DNA from 2 places in the Agaribacter flavus genome. Region 2 is predicted to be linked to the other one. Evidence: predicted binding sites of a transcription regulator. Region 2 holds the regulator's gene; the other holds the start of a gene.
What was found. The regulator ArgR, encoded in region 2, controls arginine synthesis, uptake and breakdown. The targets are predictions, from matches to a motif close to ANTGAATANNTATTCANT.
Positions count from the first base shown of each region.

Region 1 (6,191 bases), on a different contig from region 2:
TGCATATTGACTACTCCCCTTAGTATGTGCGCGCTTTAGGAGGGAATGCCTCTCTGATTTTCGGCGACATATTTACATCTCGCTTACGCATAGATTCTGTTTCTGGCATGTATATAGAGTGACACAGCCAGTTTTCATCATCACGCTCAGGGAAATCAAAACGACTGTGCGCACCGCGACTTTCGGTTCTGAAGTTTGCAGCAACGGCTGTGCTATATGCAGTTTCCATCAAGTTGTCGAGCTCTAAACACTCTATACGTTGTGTATTGAAGTCACTGCTCTTATCATCAAGACGCGCATGCTTCAGTCTCTCTCGTATTTCCGACAACTCTTTGAGTCCTTCGGCCATAGCATCGCCTTCTCTGAATACCGAGAAGTTGAGTTGCATACACTGTTGCATGTCTTTTTTAATTTGGACGGGGTCTTCTCCCTTGCCTTTTTCTGACGATTCCCATCTATTGAAACGGGACATAGCAGCATCCAGATCGCTTTCTGAAGCGTCAGACTTCACATCAATTTCATCTAGACTTTGCCCTAGATGTAGTCCGGTCGCTCGGCCAAATACGACTAAATCAAGCAGTGAGTTTCCGCCTAGCCTGTTGGCGCCGTGTACAGATACACATGCAATTTCACCACAGGCAAATAATCCTTCGAGTGGTTTTTCGTTACCTTCTGCATCGACAGTGATAACCTGACCGTCCACATTAGTGGGTATTCCGCCCATCATGTAATGGCAAGTTGGTATTACCGGTATTGGCTCTTTAACAGGATCAACATGCGCAAAGGTTCTGGACAACTCCAATATGCCTGGCAAACGGGATTCAAGTACTTCTTTACCCAAGTGATCTAATTTGAGTTTAATGTGTGTACCCCAAGGACCTTCACATCCACGGCCTTCTCGAATTTCTGTCATCATTGAACGCGCGACTACGTCTCGTCCAGCAAGATCTTTGGCATTCGGCGCGTAACGCTCCATAAAGCGCTCGCCATCTTTATTGAGTAGATACCCGCCCTCGCCACGACAACCTTCTGTCACCAGTGTACCTGCGCCAGCAATACCGGTTGGGTGGAACTGCCACATTTCCATGTCTTGTACCGGTGCACCAGCACGCAATGCCATACCCACACCGTCACCCGTGTTAATATGAGCGTTTGTTGTAGACGCATAAATACGTCCTGCGCCACCTGTCGCTAATACGACTGCTTTAGATTTGAAGTAAACAACTTCGCCAGTTTCAATGTCAATAGCCGTACAACCGACAACTTGACCTTGCTGGTTTTTAACTAAATCAAGCGCATACCATTCACTAAATACGGTCGTTTTATTTTTTACGTTTTGCTGATACAGCAGATGAAGCAAGGCATGGCCTGTTCTGTCAGCAGCAGCTGCAGTTCGCGCGGCTTGTTCACCGCCAAAATTTTTTGATTGACCACCAAATGGACGCTGATACACTTTACCGTTTTCGAAGCGAGAAAACGGCAGACCCATGTTTTCCATTTCAATGATGGCTTCTGGTCCAGTTTTACACATGTATTCGATTGCTTCTTGATCACCGATGTAATCAGAGCCTTTTACTGTGTCATACATGTGCCATTCCCAATTGTCTTCATGGCTATTGCCCAAGGCAACAGTAATGCCACCCTGTGCAGAAACAGTATGAGAACGTGTTGGGAAAACTTTTGATAACAATGCGCAAGTCTTGCCGGATTCTGAAATTTGCAGTGCCGCTCGCATTCCTGCGCCGCCGGCACCGATGACAACTGCGTCAAATTCATGTACTGGTAATGTCATGCTATACACCCCACAAAACAAATAATCCAACCGCTACATAAGCAAAAGCGATCAGGTTTAAAACATATTGCAACACCATGCGCAAGCGAGGGGCTTTTACATAATCAGTAAGTACTTGCCACATACCTATTCTGACGTGAAGCAAAATAGCAACTAAAGTGGCTAGCGTGAAAGCTTTCATGTAAACAGAGGCGAACACTTCTTGCCATTGCGCATAGGTATCCAATGGGTGGCTACAAAAGACATAAAGCATGTAAATTGTAAACGCAAAAATGATCGCTGCACTCGCTCTGAGCGTGACGTAGTCTTGGATACCGTTTCGTTTAATACCCGCTTGATTAGTTACCATACCACCACCCCAATCAATACTGTAAGTACAAGCCAAGCACCAATAGCAATATTCGCGCTCAACGCTCCTGAAGATAATTCTTCCCAATATCCCATATCCATAATCACATGGCGAATACCGCCAATAATATGGTAAGCAAGTGCTGATAAGGTTCCGATAATAACAAACTTACCGAAACCACTTTGCATCACATCTTTGACGTACAAAAATCCATTTTCTGACGATAAGGATGTTGCCCATGCCCATAAGACAAAAAGAAGTGCGAAGAACATCGCGACACCGGTAATTCGATGCAAAATGGAAGCCCTACCTGCTGCAGGGAGCTTTATCGTAGTTAGGTCTAGATTTACTGGTCTTTGTTTTTTCACAATAAAAAGCCTGTGGTTGGATCTATTAAATACAATACGGATAAACGCAATCTGTATTCAAACTTTGCTAATATTTACTGAACATTCAGCAAATAAATATGTTAATCAAATGTGAAATATTAAATTTTATATTAACACAAATAACCCTTACTTTTCAGTGGGTTCGAAATATACCAACCCACGCCCTGCATATCAACGAATTGTTACAAGAATAATGCGGGTATGCGCGATACAAGTGTAAAGTGTTATATCCATATATTTTATTAAGAATAAATATCGAACAGAAATGCATTTAAATTGACTTCCTGCAACAATACCAGTAAAAATATCGACACTTTTCCCACCAATGTGAACAATTTGCCAACAAAATTAAACAAATTTCACATTTAATCCGTTTAACACGGAGTTCATTTAACTAGGAGAGTAATGCATGTCAAACGATACTGCCAAGCTGATAGTCGGTGACAAAGAAGTCGAGTTACCCATTCTTGAAGGTACCGAGGGTCACTCGGTTATCGATGTAAGAAGTTTAGGTGCCAACGGGTACTTTACCTTTGACCCCGGCTTCATGGCGACAGGATCATGTGAATCGGCAATTACGTTTATTGACGGCGCGAAGGGCGTTTTATTGCACCGCGGATTTTCAATAGAAGACCTCGCTCGTGACGCAGACTACCTTGAAGTTTGTCATATGCTTCTTCACGGCGAAGCCCCATCTTCTGAACAGTACAAAGAGTTTAAAGAAACCATCACCCGCCATACCATGGTGCATGAACAAATCAATATGTTCTTTCACGGGTTCAGAAACGATTCTCACCCGATGGCAATGTTGTGTGGCACAGTAGGTGCGCTATCTTCTTTCTATCACAGCGACTTGGATGTATCGAATCCCGAGCAACGCAAACGTTCAGCTCATCGTTTGATTGCTAAAATGCCCACGCTAGTAGCCATGTGTTACAAGTACAACATTGGTCAACCTTTTGTTTATCCTCGAAACGATTTGAGCTATGCCGGTAACTTCTTGAACATGATGTTCTCCGTGCCTGCTGAAGAGTACAAAATTAGCCCAGCGGTTGAGCGGGCTATGGATCGTATATTTACGCTGCACGCTGATCACGAACAAAATGCGTCAACATCAACTGTTCGTTTGGCAGGTTCCTCAGGTGCGAATCCTTATGCGTGTATTGCGGCTGGTGTCGCGTCGTTATGGGGCCCTGCTCACGGTGGTGCTAACGAGGCCTGCCTAACCATGCTTGAGGAAATTGGCTCCGTTGACCGTATTCCAGAATTCATTGCCCGAGCAAAAGACAAAAATGATCCATTCCGTTTAATGGGCTTTGGTCACCGTGTTTATAAAAACTACGACCCTCGTGCGACAGTCATGCGTGAAAGCTGTCATGAAGTATTGGCAGAGTTAAAGGTCGACAATCCGCTGCTTGAAGTCGCTATGGAACTTGAGCGTATCGCATTAAGCGACCCTTATTTTGCCGAGAAAAAATTATTCCCTAATGTTGATTTTTACTCTGGTATCGTCCTAAGTGCCATTGGTATACCAACAAATATGTTTACTTGTATTTTTGCACTTGCACGTACTGTTGGTTGGATTTCACACTGGCATGAAATGATGAGTCAGCCTGGCCAAAAAATTGGTCGTCCTCGTCAGTTATATACGGGTGAAACGAAAAGAGATTACGTACCTATCGAAAAATAGTGCGAACAAGCTTGGGTAGTATCTGCATTGATGCTACCCAAGCATTTCAGGTTTATCATATTTATGCCAATTTCAGCAAAAGTACTCGCTTATCTAGGTTTAATACCATTCATTGGCATCCCCATACTCATATTTTCTGAATTACTTTCTGCCTACTCGGGCTATGTTTATTTTGTACAATACTCTGCGATTATTCTGTCTTTTTTTGGCGGAATTCATTGGTATGACGCACTCCAAAAAAAACGAACTAATCACCAACTTTATGTATCGATGGCGCCAAGTATCGTAGCTTGGGGAGCGTTAATATTTTTAGAGGGCAGCATGTTGCTGAGCGTGCTTTCAATCGCGTATATTGCAATACTGATGTACGACAAGTACAACCTAGAATTAGAAAGGCAAGTCGTAATCGAATATACCTTTCTAAGAATAGTGCTGACAACATTAGTGGTACTGTGTCATTTTTTAATGGTGTTAATCTAAGCCATTACTCGCTTTTTATTAAGGCTTCTAGTTCAGCGGTTTTTTGCTGCATCAACGCAAGGTCGTTTTTGGACTCTACATTTAGCCGAATAACGGGTTCAGTATTTGACTTACGCAAATTGAATCGCCAGTTATCAAATTCCAGACCCACGCCATCTGTTTTATCTATCACAACCGCGTCGTCTTGATACTCTTCAACAATTTTCTTGATCGTAAGGCCTGCATCCTTTACCTTAAAATTAATTTCACCAGAAGAAGGAAACGCAAGAATTCTCTCCTTCACCATGGAAGATAAGGGCTTTTTAGTGATACAAAGCATTTCTGCGATAAGTAACCAAGGGATCATGCCTGAATCACAATATGCAAAATCTCGGAAATAGTGGTGGGCACTCATTTCTCCACCATAAATTGCATCTTCTTTACGCATACGCTCTTTAATAAAAGCGTGTCCAGTTTTCGACTTGATTGGTTTGCCACCCGCACTCTTAACAATATCTTCTGTATTCCAATACACGCGGGGATCGTAGATTATACTGGCTCCCTTTTCTTTATGCAGAAAAGCTTGTGCAAGCAGACCAACAATATAATAGCCTTCAATAAATTCGCCATCCGCGTCAAATAAAAAACAACGGTCAAAATCGCCGTCCCAAGCAATACCCATGTCTGCATTGTGTGCTTTTACCACATCCGCGGTATCTGCTCTTGCATCAGGGAGTAGAGGGTTAGGAATACCATTGGGGAAGTCACCGTCGGCTTTGTGATGAACCTTAATAAATTCGACAGGAACATTTTGTTTCTCAAAGAGTAGCTCTAAAGCATCAATCACGTGACCTGCAGCACCGTTGCCCGCATTGACCACGAGCTTTAATGGGGTGAACTTGGCAAAATCCACATAAGTACTTAAGTGCATTAAATAATCGTTAACACAACTTTTTCTTTCGTATTGCTTAGTTTCTAACAGTTTTTGTTCACTCACCGTTGATACGCCGCGAATAAATGCTTCATCCTCAACTAATCCATCTGATGATAACGCTTCTAAGCGCGCAATCACCTCGTCATCATCATAGGTTTCTGCCAAGGCCTTTATTGCATTTAATCCGCTATCACCGCTAATTGGCACCGATTCGGCTTTCACCAATTTCATCCCATTGTAGTTAATTGGGTTATGACTGGCCGTGACTTCTATACCACCATCTACACCGAGAAACTTAGTCGCGAAATATATCTCTTCCGTGCCCGCGAGGCCAATGTCAGTTACAAACGCGCCGCCATCAATTAACCCCGCCGATAAGGCAAGTTTTAACGGTTTCGAGGTATGTCTCACGTCTGCACCCACCACAACCGTTTTTGCTTGTAAATATGAGGCAAATGCTTTCCCGATACGATATGCCACATTTTCATTCAGCTGAGATAATAATTCGCCACGAATATCGTAAGCTTTAAAGCAAGTTATTGTTGTCATCCTAATCTTGTTAATCTAATTTAGTTACT
Region 1 covers NZ_JBHRSW010000005.1:258,901-265,091, forward strand. The annotation lists gene ACFOHL_RS03245 (succinate dehydrogenase iron-sulfur subunit) at 1-5, opposite strand, end outside; gene sdhA (succinate dehydrogenase flavoprotein subunit) at 20-1,792, opposite strand; gene sdhD (succinate dehydrogenase, hydrophobic membrane anchor protein) at 1,794-2,141, opposite strand; gene sdhC (succinate dehydrogenase, cytochrome b556 subunit) at 2,135-2,509, opposite strand; gene ACFOHL_RS03265 (citrate synthase) at 2,940-4,220, shown strand; gene ACFOHL_RS03270 (DUF3429 domain-containing protein) at 4,284-4,700, shown strand; gene ACFOHL_RS03275 (phosphomannomutase CpsG) at 4,705-6,162, opposite strand.
Region 1: the regulator ArgR is predicted to act here: its motif matches at 2,795-2,812, upstream of ACFOHL_RS03265 (citrate synthase).

Region 2 (6,191 bases):
TTTTTACTTTGTAGTACATCCAATGCAGAAGTAATCCCTGTACGCATGGTTTTGCTATCGGTAAAACTCACTTCAGTTAAGCGATTTGGCGTCTCGGTTTGCTGGTTTGATAATTCACTCCAGCGTTCAATGAAAGCATTTTTCATACGAGTAGAAATATTACTTTCTTCATAAATAACAATGGGTTTACTGATCCCTTGTGTCGCTACCAATGAGGCTAACTCTTGAGCTTCTTGCTCGGGAGACAGTGCGAAATAACTCGTTAGTAAGGTATCTTCTCCTTGATGCTCACTAGTAGAGGGTGAATTAAGATGAACCCGTGCTAGTTGACTTGGGATCAAGTCCGATATTTCTTGAATATGGCTTTTAAGTAATGGGCCGACGACTACCCCAAATTCTTCAAAGTTTAGCTTACTTACATCCTCACTCAAGGTTTCTGATGAACCACTGTCAATGAATGTTATTGAGCGGGCTTCTTCACTCGGATCGCCACCTAAAGTATTTGCATAGCGGTAGTATGCGGACAATATGCCTTGTTTTATGGCGTTGCCTTGACTGGCTAAACGCCCTGACAAGGGAATAATGACGGCGATATCTCTTTTCTCAGAGAGTGTCAGATTCGTGAAAGTAGATACAATAGAAGGAATTTGTTCCGAGGCCTCAAGCTTGGCGTTACTCTGCAGCCAAGCTTTTACCGCCTCCTGCCGGCTAGTGTCTGCGAGTGCGTCATCTTCAACAATGGCTAACAAGTCAATGTACGGTCGCAGTGAGGGCGTATTCGCCCACAATACTTTGCGTTGAGTTTGTGTTTGTTGACTGAGTGCTTGCCATAACAGGCTTACTCGGTGAGTACTGAGTATCGACGGGCTTGAGATATTGCGGGCAAGCATTTCAATGCTTTCGTTATATTGCCCAGCAAGCACTTGTTTTACCGCATTAGCTAACGCTAGGCGACTTGTATAACTATCGGTGAGCGAGTAATTGGCATGACTTAGGTCTTTTGCATTCGCTAACCAAGTATCGGCATAATCGAGCTTTTGAGCGGAAGACGTATCTTTTGGCTTGTCCAAAATTTCTTTAAGTAAGCATTCACTTCGCAGTAATTCTAATTCAGCTAATTGTTTATTTGATAGCTGAGTATTATACAAGTGAAAAACAATCGTGTTACTGTCGTCACAATTGTTGTCTAGTTGCAGCTCAAAAGCATAGTGCAACAGAGCTTCAACTGTACTTTGTTTGTTTTTAGTCTTTTCGTAACGATCCGTAATTTCTTCGATTGGGCTGCGCGTGACTTCTTGTTGTTGTGTAGCTTGTTTTTTGACAACTGGGGACGGTGCTTGTTTCGGTGTACCGCCACAAGCACTCATAATAATGCTAATTACACATGCAAGCAGTAGACGATGAATACGCAATTAATGCCCCTATATCTTTACTGAAATCAAATCGAAACCCTAGTTTACCTGCAAGCTAAAAAAATACCAGCTACGGCTACAGAAACTGATCGAAAGACTGTGTAAACTATTGATCATCCAAACTCGTCCATATTTATTTTTAGGTTGTCTATGTCTGCAGGAAGTCTATTCATTGTGCCCACTCCAATTGGTAATTTGTCAGACATGACACCAAGAGCAATTGAGGTCTTAGCATCCGTTGATCTCATTGCAGCCGAAGATACGCGTCATTCAGGCAAACTACTGCAGCATTTTGAAATTAAGACAAATGCAATTAGTTTGCATGCACACAACGAGAGTGCGCGAAGCGAGTATATTGTTGATAAGTTACTTGAGGGCTTAAATGTTGCGCTCATATCAGATGCAGGCACACCACTAATTAGTGACCCAGGTTTCGAGCTTGTTAATCGGTGTCGAGAAAAGGGAGTGATGGTGTCAGCGCTACCGGGTGCATGCGCACTCACTACCGCCCTGTCTGCTTGTGGTTTACCTACTGATAAGTTTACGTTTTCAGGGTTTTTGCCAGTAAAAATACAAGCGCGGGAATCGTCGCTCTTACAGGCAATAGACTCTGCCCATACTCATGTATTTTACGAATCACCCAAGCGTATTCTCGATACCTTGACGTCAATTGAAAAGCATCGACCCGAGGCGCAAGTGGTGATTGCTAAGGAGCTGAGTAAGACATTTGAAACTTATCAAAAGGGCGCAGCTACTGATTTAATTAAGTGGTTAAGTGCTGAACAAGCAAGGCAAAAAGGCGAGTTTGTCTTAATTGTATATCAGGCAAAGGAAAAAGTGCCTGACGCACTACCCGATGAGGCAAAAAAACTATTGGGCTTACTGTTGCCTTTGCTACCACCGAAAAAAGCAGCTACAGTGGTGGCGGAGCAGTATTCTTTAAATAAGAAGCAAGTGTATCAGCACAGTATCAGCATAAGATAAACAGCCTCTAGACATTGTCAAACAGGGTCTGCACGCGTAGCCGTAAATCTTCTATATGTTCGATATTGGCAGGGGCAATGAATATTGTATCGTCACCGGCGATAGTGCCCAGTACACCATCTGCTTGACTGAGCGAATCGAGTAGTCTAGCGATGAGTTGCGCCGCACCGGGACTTGTCCTGATAATTACCATCACATTGTTGTGTACGACGTCTAAAACTAATTGTTTTAGGGGGCTTTTTGCCGTTGGCATGGCTAATTCTGGTGGCAAGCAATAGACCATATCTCCCCGGGCATCACGGGTTCTTACCGCACCGAATTTACTTAACATACGCGATACTTTTGATTGGCTAATATTATCAAATCCAAGCCCTTTCAAAGCATTGACAATGTCACCCTGTGAGCCGTAACTTTCAGAGTTGAGGAGCTCTTTAAATGCTTTGACCAGTTCGTCCTGTTTGCTTACAGCCATTTGCTACGCTTAGTTCTTGTCGTGAAAAGTTTAGGGTAATGCATTCTGCCTGATGGTTGTGGAATAAGCAATTAGGACTTAGCTGAGATTTTCTGCAACATAAAGAGTTACAAGTCGGTTAAAAGTCTCCACCATCACTTACGTTCCCTTGTGCTAAGTCTTGTTGTGATTTTTATGCCCCTAGTAAGGGAAGGTGCTTGAGTTTATGATATTGAAGAGCAATGTAAACACACGCTTTAATTTCTGTTTCAGGCAAAGGCATTGATCTTCCTTGTATCTCGGCTCGATGTTATGCCTATTAAATAGGCAAATCAAAAGTGGCCTTCTCTGCAGCATCAACTCTTAATACAAGCGGTAGCGAGCAGCTTGATTTTTTTTAAGCCGCGTGTTCACTTTCTACTTCCCAGCCTGGGAACACGAGTACCGCTGGGTGACATGTTAAAGCGCGAGCCAGAGATTTTGCGCGCTCTACCCCTAAGTTGATACGATCATTTTCTATTGCTAATATCGTTGAATGAGGAATGCCTGTCATTTTAGCTAAATCATTTTGGCTTAGCTCCTGAAGCTCGCGAATGATACGGACTGATTCGCCGCTAGGAATAGAGACTCGTTTTTTAGCTTTTTGAAAATCTATCATTATGATCTCCTACGATAATCATGGGGTGTAAGCCCTACCACTTGGACATACATCGCTCCGTTTTCAGCAGAGTAAATAACTCGATATTGCTGATTTAAACGAGAAGAGCGAAATCCTTTCCAATTTCCAGAAAGTGCTTCATCTTTGAAACCTTTAATAAAGCGCAATCCAGAAGGGTGAGATATGATCACAATATCCGTCCGTTTTTCATAGCACTTTTGAGTTTCTAGAGGCGCTTTCGAAAGTTGCTTATCCAATCGTTTATGTTCGAATATCTCTCACATACTCAAGAGTATATATACCTAATATAGTATGCCAATCTAAATGGCGACATAACTTTCCACTGATTGGTAATCGTACTTATAGCATACCCCGCGTGTTAACGTCCCAGTGATCAACGAGAGCGACTTAATTGTAAAGTACGGCACCGCACTGACATCAAAAACAATAACACGCTAGAATGATTGAGATTTAAGCTTATTTATATTACTCTCTCGCTCGAAAAATATTGCCCTATAATCAGGAGACATAACATGAAAGTAGCCGTATTAGGCGCGGCCGGTGGTATCGGTCAGGCATTATCATTATTGCTAAAAACTCAACTTCCTGCCGGTTCTGAATTGTCATTGTATGACGTAGCGCCAGTAGTTCCAGGAGTTGCTGTTGATTTGAGCCACATCCCCACTGACGTAACGGTTAAGGGCTTTGGAAAAGACGACTTGGCAGATGCCTTGACAGCTTGTGATATCGTGTTAATTCCTGCTGGTGTTCCTCGTAAACCTGGAATGGATCGTTCTGATTTGTTCAATATCAATGCGGGTATCGTGAAAAATCTCGTTGATGCTTGTGCTGACAATTGCCCAAGCGCATGCATTGGCATCATTACCAATCCTGTGAACACAACAGTTGCTATCGCTGCTGAAGCCTTAAAGGCAAAAGGTGTTTACGACAAAAACAAACTATTTGGTGTGACGACGCTAGATGTTATTCGTTCAGAAACTTTTATTGCTGAGCTAAAAGGCAAGAGTACATCCGAGATCCACGTTCCCGTTATTGGTGGTCATTCTGGTACTACTATCTTGCCTTTGCTTTCTCAGGTTGAAGGCGTGTCTTTTACGGATGAAGAAGTCGCAGAACTCACTCCTCGTATCCAAAATGCAGGTACAGAAGTTGTTCAAGCAAAAGCCGGTGGAGGCTCTGCCACACTCTCTATGGGGCAGGCTGCTGCTAGATTCTGTTTGTCACTGGTTAAGGCGCTTCAAGGTGAAGAAGTGGTCGAATATACTTATGTACAAGTTGATGGCTCTGAAGACGCAGCGTTTTTCGCACATCCAGTAAAACTTGGCAAAAACGGTGTCGAAGAAATTTTGCCTTATGGTGAATTAAGTGCATTTGAACAAAAAGCAAAAGAAGACATGCTAGAAGGTTTACGCGGCGACATTCAGCTTGGTGTGGATTTCGTAAAAGGCTAAGCTATAGCAATATATAAAAAAGGCGCATTACGCGCCTTTTTTGTTGGCTTTTATTCAGATGAGAAATTAAATGCTGAACATGCAGGTCTTTTGTTGAAACTATCGATATTTTAAGGGTAAGTATGCATATAGTGTGCAGTAAATGTGGTGCAATTAACCGGATACCAGAAGACAAGTCTCATGTGCATGCCGGATGTGGGAAGTGTAAAGCTGAGATATACGAAGCGAAGCCTGTTGACTTAACTGACCAAAGCTTTTATCGCTATGTCGAAAAGAATGATTTACCTGTTATTGTAGACTTTTGGGCGTCATGGTGTGGTCCATGCAAAGTCATGGCACCGGTATTTGAGTCAGTTGCCGTGCAATCTGATGGTCTACTATTTGCAAAAGTAGATACACAAGATGCGCAACAAGTTTCAGCCGAAGCGGGTATTCGTTCGATTCCAACGTTGATATTTTTTCACAAGGGTAGTGAGATAGATAGAGTGTCGGGGGCTTTAGGTGAGGCGCAGCTTAAGCAGTGGATCATGAAATGCGTCAATACGATAGCGGCTTAAATTAACAGCGTGTTGTTTGTATCTCTGGCTGCACGCAATGCTGCGTTGCTTTTGTCGTAACCCAGTTTGCTTAAGCGGTCATAAAACAAGACGCTAGCTGTCGCTGCTAAATTTAAATTGCTGCGACAGGGAATAAACACTACATCATCTGCTTGATTGACAATCGCTTGCGATACACTTCCGTCCTCTGGTCCAAAAATATAGTAAGCACTCTCTGGGTGCTGGTATTCTGGCAGCGCCGTAGCGTTTTCAACTAATTCTACCACTACTGTTTTAGCTTGCTTGGGTTTATAGTCGAGCAAGTTGTCTACGCCAATAGTTGGAATGCTGCGCCTAAATGCTTTGGTATCTTGGGCAAAGTCTTTGCTGTTGTCACGTGCGTAGCCAAATCGCTGACCGGTGTAAAAAATGGAACTGGCGCCAAAGCAGCCACCTGCGCGTAAAATAGCCGCTACATTGGTAGCGGCTTTAGGGTTAACAAGGCCAATACTAAAAGGCATGTTTATCCAGTATTACGCATACCGACAGCGATGCCTGTAATAGCGACCATCATAGCACGCTCCAATGTTTCAACGTCATTGTCACTGAAATTAGACGCTTCTGCCTTTCTTATGCGATCAAGAAGCTCTATTTGTAAATAGTGCAAAGGTTGCAAGT
Region 2 covers NZ_JBHRSW010000006.1:292,029-298,219, reverse strand. The annotation lists gene ACFOHL_RS05605 (penicillin-binding protein activator) at 1-1,412, opposite strand, end outside; gene rsmI (16S rRNA (cytidine(1402)-2'-O)-methyltransferase) at 1,563-2,396, shown strand; gene argR (transcriptional regulator ArgR) at 2,404-2,868, opposite strand; gene ACFOHL_RS05590 (helix-turn-helix domain-containing protein) at 3,245-3,505, opposite strand; gene mdh (malate dehydrogenase) at 4,039-4,977, shown strand; gene trxC (thioredoxin TrxC) at 5,100-5,534, shown strand; gene ACFOHL_RS05575 (TrmH family RNA methyltransferase) at 5,531-6,034, opposite strand; gene ppc (phosphoenolpyruvate carboxylase) at 6,037-6,191, opposite strand, start outside.